Regions from separate parts of the Halomonas sp. B23F22_10 genome, predicted to be linked through region 4. Evidence: predicted binding sites of a transcription regulator. Region 4 holds the regulator's gene; each other region holds the start of a gene.
The links. The regulator sigma-54, encoded in region 4, starts transcription at its own class of promoters, with help from an activator protein. The targets are predictions, from matches to a motif close to TGGCACNNNNNTTGCTNT.

Region 1: a site for sigma-54 is predicted at 2,530-2,547, ahead of glnL (nitrogen regulation protein NR(II)). Genes of this name have one in related genera too.
Region 2: a site for sigma-54 is predicted at 2,110-2,127, ahead of ACGTNF_RS00670 (HAD-IIB family hydrolase). Genes of this name have one in related genera too.
Region 3: a site for sigma-54 is predicted at 2,585-2,602, ahead of ACGTNF_RS12755 (P-II family nitrogen regulator). Genes of this name have one in related genera too.

Annotation. Positions count from the first base shown of each region.
Region 1 is NZ_JBIEKF010000007.1:73,057-77,488, forward strand. It holds gene glnG (nitrogen regulation protein NR(I)) at 40-1,446, opposite strand; gene glnL (nitrogen regulation protein NR(II)) at 1,439-2,485, opposite strand; gene ACGTNF_RS14845 (DUF4124 domain-containing protein) at 2,910-3,491, opposite strand; gene ACGTNF_RS14850 (ZIP family metal transporter) at 3,657-4,370, shown strand.
Region 2 is NZ_JBIEKF010000001.1:151,791-156,222, forward strand. It holds gene ACGTNF_RS00660 (aminotransferase class V-fold PLP-dependent enzyme) at 1-1,106, opposite strand, end outside; gene ACGTNF_RS00665 (porin family protein) at 1,318-1,860, shown strand; gene ACGTNF_RS00670 (HAD-IIB family hydrolase) at 2,161-3,078, shown strand; gene ACGTNF_RS00675 (glycosyltransferase family protein) at 3,075-4,289, shown strand; gene ACGTNF_RS00680 (sugar phosphorylase) at 4,377-4,432, opposite strand, start outside.
Region 3 is NZ_JBIEKF010000005.1:108,650-113,081, reverse strand. It holds gene ACGTNF_RS12770 (ferredoxin--NADP reductase) at 1-183, shown strand, start outside; gene glnK (P-II family nitrogen regulator) at 337-675, opposite strand; gene amtB (ammonium transporter AmtB) at 820-2,142, opposite strand; gene ACGTNF_RS12755 (P-II family nitrogen regulator) at 2,182-2,520, opposite strand; gene ACGTNF_RS12750 (accessory factor UbiK family protein) at 2,822-3,223, shown strand; gene ACGTNF_RS12745 (YifB family Mg chelatase-like AAA ATPase) at 3,298-4,432, shown strand, end outside.
Region 4 is NZ_JBIEKF010000002.1:421,942-426,373, forward strand. It holds gene lptC (LPS export ABC transporter periplasmic protein LptC) at 1-142, shown strand, start outside; gene lptA (lipopolysaccharide transport periplasmic protein LptA) at 139-666, shown strand; gene lptB (LPS export ABC transporter ATP-binding protein) at 663-1,388, shown strand; gene ACGTNF_RS06080 (RNA polymerase factor sigma-54) at 1,546-2,946, shown strand; gene hpf (ribosome hibernation-promoting factor, HPF/YfiA family) at 3,059-3,370, shown strand; gene ACGTNF_RS06090 (PTS sugar transporter subunit IIA) at 3,374-3,859, shown strand; gene rapZ (RNase adapter RapZ) at 3,894-4,432, shown strand, end outside.

The sequences.
Region 1 (4,432 bases), on a different contig from region 4:
AGAGCGCGTATTGCGCCCCCAGCCCAGCGGCTCGGCGGCTCAGTCCTCCGCCATCTCCGGCAGCAGCGTCTTGAGCTTGCGGGTCAGGGTGTTGCGCCCCCAGCCCAAGAGCTCGGCGGCCTCGCCCTTGCGCCCCCCGGTGTGCTTGAGCGCGGTCTCGATCAGGATCTTCTCGAAGTCCGGCACGGCTTCTTCCAGCAGGTGGGTGTGGCCGGCGGCGAGCGCCCGGTCGGCCCAGTCGCGGAAGGCCAGGCGCCAGTCGCCGGCGGCGCCGCCCTCGTCGGCCTCGCGCAGCTCCGGCGGCAGGTCCTCGACCAGCACCTCACGGCCCGAGGCCATCACCGTCAGCCAGCGGCAGGTGTTCTCCAGCTGGCGGACGTTGCCCGGCCAGGCCAGCCGCGTCAGGTGGGCCTCGGCCTCCGGCGTCAGCACCTTGACGTCGGTGGCGAGCTCCTTGGCGGCCTCGGCCAGGAAGTGGCGCGCCAGGCGCGGGATGTCCTCGCGGCGGTCGGCGAGCTTGGGCAGGTGGACGCGGATCACGTTGAGGCGGTGGAACAGGTCCTCGCGGAAGCGGCCGTCCTCGACCAGGCCCTCCAGGTTCTGGTGGGTGGCGGCGATGATGCGCACGTCGACCTTCACCGAGGTGTGGCCGCCGACGCGGTAGAACTCGCCGTCGGCCAGCACCCGCAGCAGGCGGGTCTGGGTCTCGGCCGGCATGTCGCCGATCTCGTCGAGGAACAGGGTGCCGCCGTCGGCCTGCTCGAAGCGGCCCTGGCGCTGGGCCGTGGCGCCGGTGAAGGCGCCCTTCTCGTGGCCGAAGAGCTCGGATTCGATCAGGTCGCGGGGAATCGCCGCCATGTTCAGGGCAATGAACGGCTTGCCGCCGCGCGGGCTGTGCTGATGCAGCGCCTGGGCGACGCGCTCCTTGCCGGTGCCGGACTCGCCGTTGATCAGCACCGTGATGTGCGACTGCGACAGCCGGCCGATGGCGCGGAACACCTCCTGCATGGCCGGCGCCTCGCCGATGATCTCGGTGTCCAGCCCCTCGGGCGCACTGACCGGGCGCTGGCGCTCGCGGGCGTGGGCCACGGCGCGGCGCACCAGCGCCAGGGCCTCGTCGACGTCGAACGGCTTGGGCAGGTACTCGAAGGCGCCGCCCTGGTAGGAGGCCACCGCGCTGTCGAGGTCGGAGTGGGCGGTCATCACGATCACCGGCAGCTCCGGATGCGCCTCGCGTACCTTCGCCATCAGGTCCAGGCCGTCCAGGCCCGGCATGCGGATGTCGGTGACCAGCACGTCGGGCGGATCCTCGAGCAGCCGCTCGAGGATCCGGTCGGCACGCTCGACGCTCTCGACCTCGAGGTCGGGCTGGGCCAGAGCGCGCTCCAGCACCCAGCGAATGGCGCGATCGTCATCGACGATCATGACGCGTGCGGCTTCAGTCATGGGATGTCTCCAGCGGTATCAGCAGTCGGAATTCGGTCTGGCCCGGCCGGGAGTCGCACTCGATCAGCCCCTGGTGACGGTGCAGGACCGACTGGGCGATCGACAGCCCCAGGCCGCTGCCCTCGGCGCGGCCGGACACCATGGGGTAGAACAGCGTCTCCTTGAGCTCCTCGGGGATGCCGGGACCGTTGTCGATGAGGCTCACCTGGCAGACCAGGCGATGGCGCTCGGCGCCCAGGGTGAACTGGCGACGCGCGCGGGTCTTGAGCACCAGGGTGGGCCCCTCGATCCCGGCCTCGGTCATCGCCTGCACGGCGTTGCGCGCCACGTTGAGGATGGCCTGGATCAGCTGGGACTCGTCGCCCATCAGATCGGGCAGGCTGGGGTCGTAGTCGCGGGTGAACGTCACCTCGGGATGCTCCACCGCCACCAGGGCGCGGACCCGCTCCAGCACCTTGTGGATGTTGAGCGGCTCGTGTCGATTGAGGCGATGCGGGCCGAGCATGGCGTCCACCAGGTCGCGCAGCCGGTCGGCCTCCTCGACGATGATATGGGTGAACTCGGTGAGCCGGGAGTCGCCCAGGTCACGCTCCAGCAGCTGGGCGGCGCCGCGGATCCCGCCCAGCGGATTCTTGACCTCATGGGCGAGCCCGCGCGCCAGCACCTTGATCGTCTCCTGGCGGGTCTGCAGCGCCTCCTCGCGGGAGATGCGCAGCAGCCGGTCGCGGGGCTCCAGCTCCATCAGCAGCTCGTCCGCCGACAGCGGGGTGACGGTGTAGTCCACCGTCAGCGCGTCGCCGGTGGGCAGGGTCAGGCGCGCCTCGCGCTGGGTATAGGGATGAAACTCGTCGCGGGCCTTGGCCAGCAGCGCGCCGATGTCGTCCTCCGAGTTCACCAGCCCCGGCAGCGGCTGGCCGATCACCCGCGAGCGGCTCAACGCCAGCAAGGCCTCCGCCGCCGGATTCATCCAGCGCAGCCGCAGCTGGCCGTCCAGCAGCAGCACGGCGGTGGTGAGGTGTTCCATCAGGCGTTGATACATGGGTGCATTCCCGGCAGCGGAGTGGAGAGGCGCCTCCCTCAAGTTCTGCAAGAAGCGCGCCACTTTGGGGAAGACGACATGGCGTCGCCTACCGGCTGATCCGACATGGGGATCATGCACCATGGTAGTGCACCAAGCTGGTGCACGCACTGCGAGGTCGCGCTCACTCCCGCTCGGGCGCCTTCCGAAGGGGCGCGCGCGGGTCGTGATGCGCTCGCCATGCCTCATGGTCGCGCCGGCGGCGATCGTCCCGGGGCGGACGATCGCCGCGCAACGCCTCGGCATGGCGGAAGGCGCTGCCCTCGCTCACCCGGTCGGCGTGATCGAAGGCATCGAAGCGCCCGTCGTCACGCGCCGGGGGCGGGTCACAGGGCCTCGGGGAGCCGTCCGGACACAGCGGTCGATGTGGCCGGCGAGGGGGCAGCTAATTGTTGGCGGGGTTGTTGGGATTGCTCGGCAGATTGACGCTGGCCCGCTGGACGAAGAGCGTCAGCGGCGAGGTGCGGTGGCGCACCGCGCCGGAGGCGTCGAGCAGCTCGGCCTGCACCCGGTGCTCGCCGCGGTTGAGGTTGGAGAGCAGGAAGGTGTCGGTGTGCATGGCGGACTGGCTGACCTGGCCGTCCACCAGCAGCCGCACGCGATGGTCGTCGCGCAGGTCGGGGCGGATGGCGAGCCGCACCTGGGCGTTGCCCGCGGCGCCGGTGGGCAGGGTCGTCTCCTGCTCGGGGGAGGCGATCGCGAAGACGTCGTAGGGCATGAAGGGCTGGCCGGGCTCGCCATAGCGCGTGGTGCCGTCGGCCCGCCCGGGCGAGGCACTCGACAGCGGCTGCACCGGCCGCGACGGCACCACGGTGAGCGGATCGAGCTCCATCGCCTCGCCGCCGCGCTTTGGATCGTCGGTGAAGACGACGTTGCCCTGGGCGTCGGTGGTGCGATAGATGGTCTGTGCCGCCGCCGGCAGGCTCAGCGCCAGGCTCAGCGCCAGTGTCATGACAACCTTGTGCATGTGTCTCTCCCGGGTCCGTGACGGCCGTCCATGGCGCGCCTTGCGCCTGCCGTCATCATGCTCCAAGCCTAGACCAGGCCGGCCCCGGAACGGAATCCACGTTCGCGGGCCGGGCGAATGCGAGTAGGATGATCCTGCGACACGACAAGCCAAGGAGCGAGCGGCATGGACGCGTGGGAGAAGGTGATAGCGTTGACCCTGATGGCCGGCATGGCGATGCCGCTGGGCGGCTGGGTGGCCAAGGAGGAGCGCATCCGGCCGAACTGGCTGGAGAACGAGCTGCGCCACGGCATCATCGCCTTCGGCGGCGGCGCGCTGCTCTCGGCGGTGGCCCTGGTGCTGGTGCCGAACAGCTTCGAGGCCCTGGACCTGGCGCCGGCCATGGCCTGGTTCCTCGCCGGCGGCCTGACCTTCATGGCGCTCGATATCGCCCTCTACCGCAACGGCACCCCCGCCAGCCAGCTCACCGCCATGCTCGCCGACTTCCTGCCCGAGGCCCTGGCCCTGGGCGCGGCCTTCGCCTACGGCGGCGGCAGCGGCGTGCTGCTGGCGCTGCTGATGACGCTGCAGAACCTGCCGGAGGGCTTCAACGCCTATCGCGAGCTGCGCGAGAACACCCACTACTCGACCCGACGCCTGCTGACGATGTTCTTCGCCATGGCCTGGCTGGGGCCGCTAGCCGGCCTGAGCGGCTACTGGTGGCTGGCCGCCTACCCGTCCGCGGTGGCCGCGATCATGCTGTTCGCCGCCGGCGGCATCCTCTACTCGGTGTTCCAGGACCTGGCGCCCCAGGCCCGGCTCGAGCGCCACTGGGGCCCGCCGCTGGGGGCGGTGTTCGGCTTCGCCATGGGCATCGGCGGCCATATGCTGATCTACTGATCCCGGGCGGAGGCCCCGGGAGAAAGACGCACAAAAAAGGCACGCCCACGGGCGTGCCTTTC
Region 2 (4,432 bases), on a different contig from region 4:
GCCTGCTCGAGGGCCGAGAGGGTGCGATCGAGCGCGTGCAGCTTGTCGAAGCCGAACAGGCCGATGCGGAAGGTGCGGAAGTCGTCGCCCTCGTTGCACATCAGCGGCACGCCGGTGGCGACCTGCAGGCCGCCGGCGGCGAACTTGACCGCCAGGTCCGGGTCGCTGGTGTAGCTCACGATCACGCCGGCGGCCTCGAAGCCGGGGGCGGCGACGCTGCGGTAGCCGTGTGCGGCCAGCAGCTCGCGGGCCCGGCGGCCGAGTTCGAGCTGTTCGTCCTGGAGCCGTTGCAGGCCGTAGCCCTCGGCCTCGGCCACGGCGTCGCGCAGGGTGCGCAGGGCGTCGGTGGGCAGGGTGGCGTGGTAGGCGTGGCCGCCGGCCTCATAGGTCTCCATGATCGACAGCCACTTCTTGAGATCACAGGCGAAGCTCGAGCTCTCGGTCTCCTCGATGATGTCCCGGGCCAGGCGCGACATCATCACCATGGCGCAGCAGGGCGAGCCGCTCCAGCCCTTCTGCGGCGCGCTGATCAGGATGTCGACGCCGGTGTCCTGCATGTCGACCCAGTCGGTGCCGGAGGCGATGCAGTCGAGCACCAGCAGGCCGTTCTGATCGTGGATGGCCTCGGCGAGCCGGCGGATGTAGTCGTCGGGCAGTTTCACGCCGGACGAGGTCTCCACGTGGGGCGCGAACACCAGATCGGGTTGCTGGTCCTGGATCGCCTCGAGCACCTCCTCGATGGGGGGCGGCGTGAACGGCGAGGTCGGGTCGTCGTCATCCAGACGCACGGCCTTGCGCACATAGAGGTCCGAAGGGATGTGTCCGCGCTCCAGGATCTGGTGCCAGCGATAGCTGAACCAGCCGTTGCGGATCACCAGGCAGCGTCGGTCGGTGGCGAACTGACGCGCCACCGCTTCCATGCCGAAGGTGCCGCTGCCGGGAACGATGACCGTCGAATGCGCGCGATAGACCCGCTTCAGCGACGCGGAAATGTCACGCATCACCTGCTGGAAGCACTGCGACATGTGGTTGAGGGAACGATCCGTGTAGACCACCGAGTACTCGAGCAGTCCATCGGGGTCGACATCGGGCAGTAAACCGGCCATTGCTGTCTCCATGTTATCGGACGCGGCCTCCTGGCGGCGGAGGGCGCCTTGCACGTTAGAAGAGGATATTCCCTATCCCCGCTTCAGGCCAGGGTACGAGCGGCGGGCCGCGACGCTGACGTGGATCATTCCCCGCCGTGGCGAAAGGGGCCGCGTTGTACCAGACTGACGTCTACGCAGGGAAACATCGTTTCCTAACTGGAGAAGCCTCATGAAGACCTTGCTGATTCCCGCCGCCGCGGCCTGTCTGGTGGCCGCCGCCGCCGCCGCCGTCGCCGCCGCCGCCGCCGCCGCCGCCACCGCCCACGCCCAGGGCGGCCCCATGACCTATCAGCCGAGCCCCTACGTCGGCGCTGATGCGCTGTTCTGGGAGCTCGACCCGGATGGCCGCGCCGATGATCGCGACAGCACCGGCCTGCGTCTGCGCGCCGGCGTCGCCTTCAATGACTACTTCGCCCTGGAGGGGCATCTCGGCTCCGGCGGCTCCGATGGTGGCCTGGACCTGGACTACCTGGCCGGCGGCTACGCCAAGGGCATGCTGCCGATCACCCCGAGCTTCACGCTCTACGGGCTGCTGGGCGCCACCGAGGTCGAATTCGACGGCGCGGACTCCGAAACCGACGTCTCCTACGGTGGGGGCGCCAGTTACGCGCTGATGCCGAACCTGTCGCTGGACGCCGATTACATGCGCTATCTCGACGAATCGAACTACGACTTCGATGCCGTGAGCCTCGGGGCCAGCTATCACTTCTGATGCCGCTGGATAGCGAGCGGCGATAGATCGCGAGCCGCGGATGATGCCCCGTTACTGCGCCCCCGCTTGCCAGCGGGGGCGCTGCTCGTTTCGGCCACCGCGGCCGGGGCGTCTCCCGGGGATGTCCCTTGATGGCGCAGACATGTCGCACTCTCGTGAGGCGCACGCCTTTTCATGGTGCACGCGGCCCGGGCGAGGGGGCGGCAGCGAGGGCGCCCGGCCCCGTCATCGCGCCGTCCGCGATCGATCTGGCACGTTACGTGCAGAGCCGTATCGAACAAGGTCACGAAAGGTGCTGCCATGTCCTCTCCCTCCTCCCGCCCCGACGTTCCCGGCCCGAGGCTGCTCTTCACCGATCTGGATGGCTCGTTGCTCGATCACCAGACCTATGACTGGTCGCCGGCCGCGGAGTGGCTGACGCGGCTGCGCGAGGAAGGCGTGCCGGTGATCCCGGTGACCAGCAAGACCCGCAGCGAGCTGCTGGCCCTGCGCCAGGCCCTGAATCTCGTCGACAGTCCCTTCGTGGCCGAGAACGGTGCGGTGGTGGGGCTGCCTGCCGCCTGGTGCCACGCCCGCCTGGAGCGCACCCCCGGCCCCGACGGACTGGTGATCAAGACGCTCGGCGTGGACATCGGCTTCATCCGCCAGCGCCTCGCGGTGTGGCGCGAGCGCCTGGGCGTGCGCTTCACGCCGATGGGCGAGATGCAGCTCGATGATCTGGTCGCCTTCACCGGGCTCAGCGAGGAGGAGGCGCGCCTGGCGCGGATGCGCGAGGGCAGCGAACCGCTGATCTGGGCCGACAGCGAGGCGCGGCTGGAAGACTTCCGCCAGGGGCTCGCCGGCGACGGCCTGCACCTGGTGCGCGGCGGGCGCTTCTGGCACGCCACCGGCGAGTCCGACAAGGGCCAGGCGGTGAGCTGGCTGAGCGAGCGCTTCACGGCCCTGCGCGGCGTGCGTCCGTTGACTCTGGCGCTGGGCGATGGGCCCAACGACATCGCCATGCTCGAGGCGGTGGATCAGGCGGTGGTGATCCGCGGCTGCCACGGCCTGGAGGTGTCGCCGCCACAGCCCGAGCTCTACCGCAGCCGGGAAAGCGGCCCGAGCGGCTGGGCCGAGGGAGTGAACTACTGGTGGGGGCGAGGCGGGCGCCGGCAAGCGCCGGCGCTGACGGCATCCGGCAGCCGCGATAACAACGACGTGGGGAGTGTCAGCGCATGAGCGATTTCCATCAGAACGGCATCATCACCGATTTTCACAACCTCACCCGCCGGCCGGTCGAGGAACTCGAGGCCGACCTGGTGCGCTTCTCGGCGCAGCGGCCGATGAGCCTGATCCTGCCGTCGCTCTATTCCGAGCTGGAGGGGCCGGCGCTCTCGCACATCGTCGACGAGCTGGCCCGGGTGCCCTATCTCTCCGAGATCGTGATCGGCCTCGACCGCGCCGATCACGCCCAGTTCGGCAGGGCCCGCGAGTTCTTCTCGCGGCTGCCCCAGCGTCATCGCATCCTGTGGAACGACGGCCCGGGCCTGCGCGCGCTGGACGCCGAGCTGGAAGCGCAGGGCCTCGCGCCCCAGCAGCCGGGCAAGGGGCGCAACGTCTGGTACTGCGCCGGCTACGTGCAGGCCTCCGGGCGCAGCGAGGCGGTGGCGCTGCACGACTGCGACATCCTCACCTACGATCGCGGCATGCTGGCGCGGCTGTTCTATCCGGTCGCGCACCCCTACTTCAACTACGAATTCTGCAAGGGCTACTACCCGCGCATCGCCGACGGCCGGCTCAACGGCCGGGTCTCGCGGCTGATGGTCACGCCGTTGCTGCGCGCGCTCAAGCAGATGTTCGGGCCGCTGCCGTACCTCGAGTACCTCGACTGCTATCGCTATGCGCTTTCCGGCGAGTTCGCCATGCGCACCGAGGTGCTCGACGGCATTCGCATCCCCGCCGACTGGGGGCTCGAGATCGGCGTGCTCTCCGAGGTGCATCGCAACTACTCCACCCGCCGGCTGTGCCAGGTGGATCTGGCCGACAGCTACGACCACAAGCACCAGCCGGTCTCCGAGGAGGACGCCTCCGGCGGACTCAACCGCATGAGCCTGGACATCGCCAAGGCGCTCTACCGCAAGCTGGCGACCCAGGGCGTGACCTTCAGCGCCGAGGGCTTCCGCACCCTCAAGGCCACCTACTACCGCATGGCGCTGGACCTGATCGAGGCCTACGACCACGACGCGCGGATGAACGGCCTGAGCCTCGACCGACACAGCGAGGAGCGGGCGGTGGAGCTGTTCGCCACCAACCTGCTCGAGGCCGGCGGCGTGTTCCTCGACAACCCCGGCGAGCGGCCCTTCATCCCCAGCTGGAACCGGGTGCGGGCGGCCATTCCCGACCTGCTGCCGCGCATGGCCGAGGTGGTGGAGGCCGACAACGCCGTCTGACCCCGCCGCCTGCCGCCACCAGCACCGCCCCCAGGCATTGGCCATGTGGGCGGTGCTTTTTACGCCGTTTTCCCGCTGACGGCGGATTTACCCGCTGCTGTTGACCAGCCACAGGGCGCCGTAGGGCGGCAGGGCATCCTCTG
Region 3 (4,432 bases), on a different contig from region 4:
AAGCTGGCCGAGGACACCGGCCTGCCGCCGCTGGACCCGAAGCAGGACCGCGCCATGATTTGCGGCAGCCCGGCCATGCTCGACGAGACCAGTGCGCTGCTGGACGAGCTGGGCTTCAACATCTCGCCGCGCCTCGGCGAGCCGGGCGACTACGTCATCGAGCGCGCCTTCGTCGAGAAGTAAGCGGCCAGCGCCGAGCTACAAGCGCCGAGCGACAAGCGCCGAGCTACAAGCGCCGAGCTACAAGCGCCGAGCTACAAGCGCCGAGCTACAAGAAAACCCCGAAGGTTGAGCCTTCGGGGTTTTCTTTTGCTTCCGGCGATTTCAGCTTGCCGCTTAGACGGCGTCCTTGTCCGTCTCGCCGGTGCGAATCCGGATGACCTGCTCCAGGGCGGTGACGAAGATCTTGCCATCGCCGATCTTGCCGGTGTTCGCGACCTGGGTGATGGCGTCGATCACCTGCTCGGTCATCGGCTCGTCCACGGCCACCTCGAGCTTCACCTTGGGCAGGAAGTCGACGACGTACTCGGCGCCGCGATAGAGCTCGGTGTGGCCCTTCTGACGGCCGAAGCCCTTGACCTCGGTGACGGTGATGCCCTGGACGCCGATGTCGGAGAGCGCCTCGCGGACGTCGTCGAGCTTGAACGGTTTGATGATGGCGGTCACCAGCTTCATGGTCATCTCCTCGATGGTTCGTATCCGATGGCGCCACTCGCCATCCCTGACGGAATCATTGTGCCAGAGCATACACCCACGGCGTGAAGAACAAAAAAATGGCCCCGCGAGGGGCCATTTCGTGTTGCCGTCAGGGCGGGGCGATCAGGAACGCGCGGCCATGTGCGACTGGCCGGCGCTTTCGCTGCGGGCACGACCGGAGGAGCCGCCGCCACCGTGCACCTTGGAGACGGTGAACTCGGGGTAGGCCTCGAGACCGCACTCGGCCAGGTCGACGCCCTCGTATTCCTCTTCCTCGCTGACGCGGACGCCCATGATCGCCTTGATGATCAGCCACACCACCAGGCTGGCGAGGAAGACCCAGGCGAAGATGCCGAGGATGCCGATGATCTGGGCGCCGAAGGAGGCTCCGTCGTTGGTCAGCGGCACGGCGAGCACGCCCCAGATGCCGACCACGCCGTGGGCGGAGATGGCACCGACCGGGTCATCGAGCTTCAGCTTGTCGAGGCTGATGATGGAGACCACCACCAGCAGGCCACCGACGGCACCGATCAGGGTGGCGCCCAGGGCGCTGGGCGACAGCGGATCGGCGGTGATGGACACCAGGCCGGCGATGGCGCCGTTCAGGGCCATGGTCAGGTCGGCCTTGCGGAACCAGGCCTTGGCCAGGATCAGCGCGGCGATCACGCCGCCGGCGGCCGCGGCGTTGGTGTTCACCAGCACCTGGGCCATGTTGTTGGCGGAGCTCACGTCGGACACCTTCAGCTCGGAGCCGCCGTTGAAGCCGAACCAGCCCATCCACAGGATGAAGGTACCCAGGGTGGCCAGCGGCATGTTGGCGCCGGGGATGGCGAAGATGCTGCCGTCCTTGCCGTACTTGCCCTTGCGCGGACCGAGCACCAGCACGCCGGCCAGCGCCGCTGCCGCACCGGCCATGTGCACGATGCCGGAACCGGCATAGTCGGAGAAGCCGAGCTCGGAGAGCCAGCCGCCGCCCCAGGTCCAGTAGCCGGAGACCGGGTAGATGACGCCGGTCATCACCACGGCGAAGGCCAGGAAGGCCCACAGCTTCATGCGTTCGGCCACGGCACCGGAGACGATGGACATGGCGGTGGCCACGAACACGACCTGGAAGAAGAAGTCGGCGCGCATGGAGTAGTAGGGGGCGTCGTCGCCGCCGGCGGTGACCGCGGCCACGGTGTTGTCGTCACCCAGCAGGAAGCCCAGGTTGGGCAGGATGCCGCCCGCGTCGCCGGAGTACATCAGGTAGTAGCCCAGCAGCAGGTACATGGTGCAGGCGATGGCGAACAGGGCGATGTTCTTGGTCAGGATCTCGGCGGTGTTCTTGGACCGCACCAGGCCGGCCTCGAGCATCGAGAAGCCCGCGGCCATCCACATCACCAGGACGCCGCAGATCAGGAAGTAGAAGGTATCGAGCGCATAGCTCAGCTCGGTAATCTCGTTCATGGCTGTCACTCCAGACGGAAAGGGAGAGAGGCGGTCGGGTTAGACGGCGTCGGCACCGCGCTCGCCGGTACGGATGCGGATGACATCCTCGAGCGGGGTCACGAAGACCTTGCCGTCGCCGATCTTGCCGCTGTTGGCGGCGCTGCAGATGGCGTCCAGCACGGTGTCGAGGCGGCCATCATCGACGGCGATCTCGACCTTGACCTTGGGCAGGAAGTCGACGACGTACTCGGCGCCGCGATAGAGCTCGGTGTGGCCCTTCTGGCGGCCGAAGCCCTTGACCTCGGTGACGGTGATGCCCTGAACGCCGTTGTCGGCGAGCGCCTCGCGCACGTCGTCGAGCTTGAAGGGCTTGATAATGGCGGTAATCAGCTTCATCCCGGATCTCCCCATTGGATGAGCGCGGGCTGCTCCGCGCGGTGTGTGTGCAGGTTTTCCTGTCATTGCTTAAAACGTGCCACTAAACCGAATTTGCCATGGTTTTCATGATCTTGTTTTTCCAACCTGACCCGATGGTGAGATTCTGGTGCAGGCGGGGCAGGGCGCCGTGCACTGATTTGATGCCGGTGAGCGATCACTTCGCACCATCCGGGGGCGAAGCCCGCGGCACGCGGGAATGCGCCCGTCGAACGGCTTGCGTATCCTTGGAGTCAGCCCCATTCCACTCAGGAGAGAGATCATGGTCAGCCAAGACCGCATCGGCCGCCTGGCCCAGCAGATCGGCGAGCGCCTGCAGGGCGCCTCACAGGCGCCGGAAGACGTGCAGAAAGGCATTCAGCAGGTGGTGCGCGGCGCCTTCGACCGGCTCGAGCTGGTGTCGCGGGAGGACTTCGACATCCTGATGGACGTGCTGCAGCGCACCCGCGGCCGGGTCGAGGCGCTGGAGCAGCAGGTCGCCGCCCTGGAAGAGGCGCTGGACGCCAGCCGCTCGGGCGGCGAGGTGCCGGCCGTGGCGGACGAGGCCTCGATCGACGCTGCGGCAGCCGATGCTGCGGCAGCCGGTGCTGCGGCAGCCGGTGCCGCGGCGGACGAGGAGCCCCCGTCCTCCCCCGAGGAGGGCGCCGGCGAGTCCGGCCGCTGATCCCGAGCCGCCACCGGGCGGTCCCCGCCGTGCTGAACTAGCCTTAAGGGCAGAATCAGCGCGAGGGACCGCCGATGACCCTGTCGATCGTTCGCACCCGGGCCGGTCTCGGCCTCGAGGCCCCCGAGGTGCTGGTGGAAGTGCATCTGGCCAACGGCCTGCCCGGCATCACCCTGGTCGGGCTGCCGGAGACGGCCGTCAGGGAGAGCCGCGAGCGGGTGCGCAGTGCGCTCGTCAACGCCGGCTTCGACTTCCCGCTGCGTCGCATCACCCTCAACCTCGCGCCCGCCGACCTGCCCAAGGAAGGCGGGCGCTTCGACCTGCCCATCGCCCTGGGGATATTGGTGGCCTCGGGGCAGATTCCCGCCGCGGCGCTGGCCGAGACCGAATGCGCGGGCGAGCTCGCCCTGGACGGGGCGCTGCGCCCGGTGGCCGGGGTGCTGCCGCTGGCGCTGGCCACGCGCCGTGCCGGGCGGCGGCTGATCGTGCCCCGGGCCAACGCCGATGAGGCGGCGCTGGCCGGCGGCCTCGAGGTGCTGCCCGCCGATCATCTGCTCGAGGTGGTGGCGCACCTGCTGGGGCAGGCGCCGATCGCGCCCCATCGGGCGTCGCGTCCCGCCGAGGCCCCGTTGGCGGGGGCCGACCTCGCCGAGGTGCGGGGCCAGCATCAGGCCCGGCGGGCCCTGGAGGTCGCCGCCAGCGGCGGCCACAACCTGCTGCTGGCCGGCCCGCCCGGCACCGGCAAGACCATGCTGGCCAGTCGCCTGCCCGGCATCCTGCCACCGCTGACCGAGGATGAGACCCTGGAGGTGGCGGCGGTGCGCTCGGTGTGTGGGCTGCCGCTCGACGAGGGCTGGGGGCGCCGGCCCTTCCGGGCGCCCCACCACACCGCCAGCGCGGTGGCGCTGGTCGGCGGCGGATCGCGGCCCAGGCCCGGCGAGATCTCGCTGGCCCACCGCGGCGTGCTGTTTCTCGACGAGCTGCCCGAATTCCCCCGCCAGGTGCTCGAGGTGATGCGCGAGCCCATGGAATCCGGGCGCATCCATATCGCCCGCGCCAGCCACGAGCGGCGCTATCCGGCGCGCTTCCAGCTGGTGGCGGCGATGAACCCCTGCCCCTGCGGCCATCTCGGCGATCCACGCCGGGCCTGCCACTGCACCGCCGCCCAGATCCAGCGCTATCAGGCGCGGCTCTCCGGCCCGCTGCTCG
Region 4 (4,432 bases):
CACGCCGGCGCGACTCAGCCAGCCACCGCAGTGGATGCGCGGCGAGCGCTTCGACGCCTGGCTCGATGACAACCGCGCCCGACTGACCGACAATGTGCGCGGCCACCACCCGCCGGACACCCAGGAGGACCCCGAGTCATGACGCGACCCCTCGCTTCACTGCTCAGCGCGGCGCTGCTCGCCACGATGCTGGCCGCCCCCGCCGCCCTGGCACTGGAAGGCGATGCCAGCGCCCCCATCCAGGTCGAGGCCGACCGGCTGGATCTCGACGATCGCGCCGGCACCGCCGTCTACCAGGGCGACGTGCGCATCCAGCAGGGCAGCATGCAATTGACCGGCGACCGCGTGGAGATCCAGCGCAACGACGCCGGCCAGCTGACCACCGCCACCGCTACCGGCCAGCGCGCCTACCTGGAGCAGAAGCCTTCCCCGGACCAGCCGCTGGTCCGCGCCTGGGGCCGCACCGTGATCTACCACGTGGCCGAGCGGCGCATCGAGCTGGTCGACCAGGCCGAACTTCACCAGGGCGGCGACACCTTCGACGGCGGCTACCTCGAATACTTCCTCGATCGCCGGGTGGTGCAGGCGCGCTCCGATGCCCAGGGCGTCGGCGAGAGCCAGCGCGTGCGCATGACCCTCGAGCCGGAACAACAGGACGGCCCATGAAGACCCTCAGCGCCCGGAACCTGGCCAAGAGCTACAAGCGTCGCCGCGTGGTCCACGACATCAGCCTGGAGATCCAGCAGGGCCGCATCATCGGCCTGCTGGGCCCCAACGGGGCCGGCAAGACCACCTCCTTCTACATGATCGTCGGCCTGGTCCGTGCCGACGCCGGCCGTGTCGCCATCGACGACCGCGACCTCTCCGGCGCCGCCATGCACCAGCGCGCCCAGGCCGGGATCGGCTACCTGCCTCAGGAGGCCTCGATCTTCCGCAAGCTGTCGGTGGCCGACAACATCATGGCGATCCTCGAGACCCGCCGCGATCTCGACCGCAGCGGCCGCAAGGCGCGCCTGGAGGCGCTGCTGGAGGAGTTCCACATCACCCACATCCGCGACAACCTGGGCATGAGCCTGTCCGGCGGCGAACGCCGGCGGGTCGAGATCGCCCGGGCGCTGGCCACCGAACCCGACTTCATCCTGCTCGACGAGCCCTTCGCCGGCGTCGACCCCATCTCGGTGGGCGACATCAAGGGCATCATCCGCCAGCTCAAGGCGCGCGAGATCGGCGTGCTGATCACCGACCACAACGTGCGCGAGACGCTGGACATCTGCGACGGCGCCTACATCGTCGGCGACGGCCAGATCATCGCCGACGGTGACGCCGAGGAGATCCTCGCCAACCAGCGGGTGCGCGACGTCTATCTGGGCCAGGACTTCCGTCTCTGACCCCTTGGCCTTCGCAAGTCACTGATATACTAACGCCATGCACAGACGGGCATGGCGATTGCCGTTGGCACGCTAATTGCTGCGAACACGCTTGCATGGCGGACGCCCGGGCACTAGGGTGGAAGACCTCTTTACCGCAGGATCGGACCGCTCGCCCATGGCCATGAAGGCATCCCTTCAACTGCGTGTCGGCACCCAGCTGACCATGACCCCTCAGCTGCAGCAGGCCATCGGCCTGCTGCAGCTCTCGACCCTCGATCTGCGCCAGGAGATCCAGCAGGCCCTCGAGGCCAATCCCATGCTCGAGCTCGAGGACGACTTCGGCGAACAGGCCGTCAGCGAGACGCCGGACGACGACTGGTCGGACGAGATCCCGGAAGAGCTGAGCGTCGACAGCGACTGGTCCGACACCTTCCAGGACGCCGGCGGCAGCGGTGAGGCCCCCGACTTCGAACGTCAGGCCGCCGACCAGAGCCTGCAGAGCCATCTCGTCTGGCAGCTGGCGATGAGCGGTCTCGATGAGCGCGAGAGGCGCATCGCCGAGAGCCTGATCGATGCCGTGACCCCGGACGGCTATCTGGATCAGCCGCTGGACGAGCTGCGCGATGGCCTGCGCGCCCAGGCCCTCGAGGGGCTCGCCACCCGCGAGGTCGAAGCGGTGCTGCTGCGCCTGCAGCAGTTCGAGCCCACCGGGGTGTTCGCCCGCGATCTGCGCGAGTGCCTGCTGCTGCAGCTCGCCACCCTGCCCGATGACACCCCGCTGCTGCCCCAGGCCCGGCGCCTGGTGCGCCAGTTCCTGGAGGCCCTGGCCGGCAACGATCGCCGGCTGCTCAAGCGGCGCCTGGGGCTGGACGACGACACCCTCGACGAGGTCATCGCCCTGATCCGCGGCCTCGACCCACGGCCGGGCAGCGAATTCGCCAGCGGCGACAGCGACTACGTGATTCCCGACCTGATCGCCCGCCACACCCCACAGGGCTGGCGCGTCGAGCTCAACCCGGAGGCGATGCCGCGGCTGCGCATCCAGCCCGACTACGCGGCGCTGATCAAGCGCGCGGACAAGAGCGACGACAACCAATTTCTCAAGGACCACCTGCAGGAGGCGCGCTGGCTGATCAAGAGCCTGGCCAGCCGCAACGATACCCTGCTGCGGGTCGGCCACGAGGTGATGACCCGCCAGATCGAGTTCCTCGAGCGCGGCGAGGAAGCCATGAAGCCGCTGATCCTGGCCGACATCGCCCAGGCCGTGGAGATGCACGAATCGACCATCTCCCGGGTCACCACCCAGAAGTTCATCCACACGCCGCGCGGCGTCTTCGAACTCAAGTACTTCTTCTCCAGCCAGGTCGGCGACGGCGAGGACGCCCACTCCAGCACCGCGATCCGCGCCCGCATCCGCAAGCTGATCGAGGGCGAGCCGCCACGCAAGCCGCTGTCCGACAGCAAGCTGGTCACCCTGCTCGCCGAGGAGGGCATCGAGGTCGCCCGTCGCACCGTCGCCAAGTATCGCGAAGCGATGCACATCCCGTCTTCCAGCCAGCGGAAACGCCTCGGCTGAGACCCCGCCGAAGGCGATTTCCAGAGCGTGAAAACGCGTCTGTCGCGGGGGGTTTGCAAGGCACCAAAAAGGGTTACAATCGAGTCACCACCCAAGGAGCAAGGAGCGTGTCATGCAAGTCAACCTCACCGGCCATCACGTGGAATTGACCGAGCCCCTGCGTGACTACGTGCAGGAGAAGCTCTCCCGCCTGGAACGTCACTACGACAACATCACCACCGTTCAGGTCACGCTCTCCGTCGAAAAAGAACGCCAGCAGGCCGCCTGCACGCTGCACGCCGCCGGTGCCGATCTGCACGCCGAAGCGATGGATGCCGACATGTACGCCGCCATCGACGCCCTTGCCGACAAGCTGGACCGCCAGCTCGTCAAGCACAAGGAAAAGACCCAGGCCCGCGCCCAGGGCGCCGCAAGCGTCCGCTGAGCCATGTCTCTTGAAACCATCCTTCCCCCCGAGCGCACCCTCTTCGGCGTGCCCGGGGGGAGCAAGAAACGAGTGCTGGAATTCTTCAGCACCTTCATTGCCCAGAACATTCCGAGTCTCGACAGCCAGGAAGTCTTCAGCCGGCTGATCGGGCGCGAACGGCTGGGCAGCACCGGCATCGGGCACGGGGTCGCCATTCCCCATTCCCGCAACCCGCACTGCAAGGCGCCCATCGCCGGCTTTCTCAAGCTCGCCGAACCGGTCGACTTCGATGCCATCGACGGCGAACCCGTCGACCTGGTGTTCGTGCTGCTGGTTCCCGAGGAAGCTGACGACGCCCATCTCGCCCTGCTCGGCCAGGTGGCCAGCGTGATGAACGACGCCGAGACCCGCAGCGCCCTGCGCCGGGCCGGCAGCCAGCGCGAGCTTCACGACAGCCTCCTCGACGCCATCCGACGACAGGCACCGGCCGCCAGCGGTCGCGGCTGAGCGCCGCCGCCTCGACCAGGAGACCCGACCCGTCATGCAGCTCGTCATCATCAGCGGACGCTCCGGCTCCGGCAAGTCGATCGCCCTGCAGGCCCTCGAGGACCTCGGCTTCTACGCCATCGACAACCTGCCGGCTATGCTGCTTGGCCCGCTGGTCGACGAGCTGCGCAGCGGTCAGTCCCTGCGCAGCGCCGTGGCGGTCAGCATCGACGCCCGCAACCTGCCCCACGCCCTGGAGCGCTTCCCGGCGCTGCTCGATGACGTCCGCTCCCGCGACATCCAGTGCCAGGTGATCTATCTGACCACCGACGCACGCATTCTGCTGGAGCGCTATTCCGCCACCCGGCGCCGCCACCCCCTGACCCGAGACACCGAGATGACGCTGGCCGAGGCGATCGACCGCGAGGAAGACGCCCTGGCGGAGATCCGCGACCTCGCCGACCTGCTGATCGACACCTCGCGACTCTCGGTGCACGACCTGCGCGGCCGCATCACCGACCAGGTGGCCGGCCATCGCCGCGAAGGGCTGACACTGACCCTCGAGTCCTTCGGCTTCAAGCGCGGCGTGCCGCT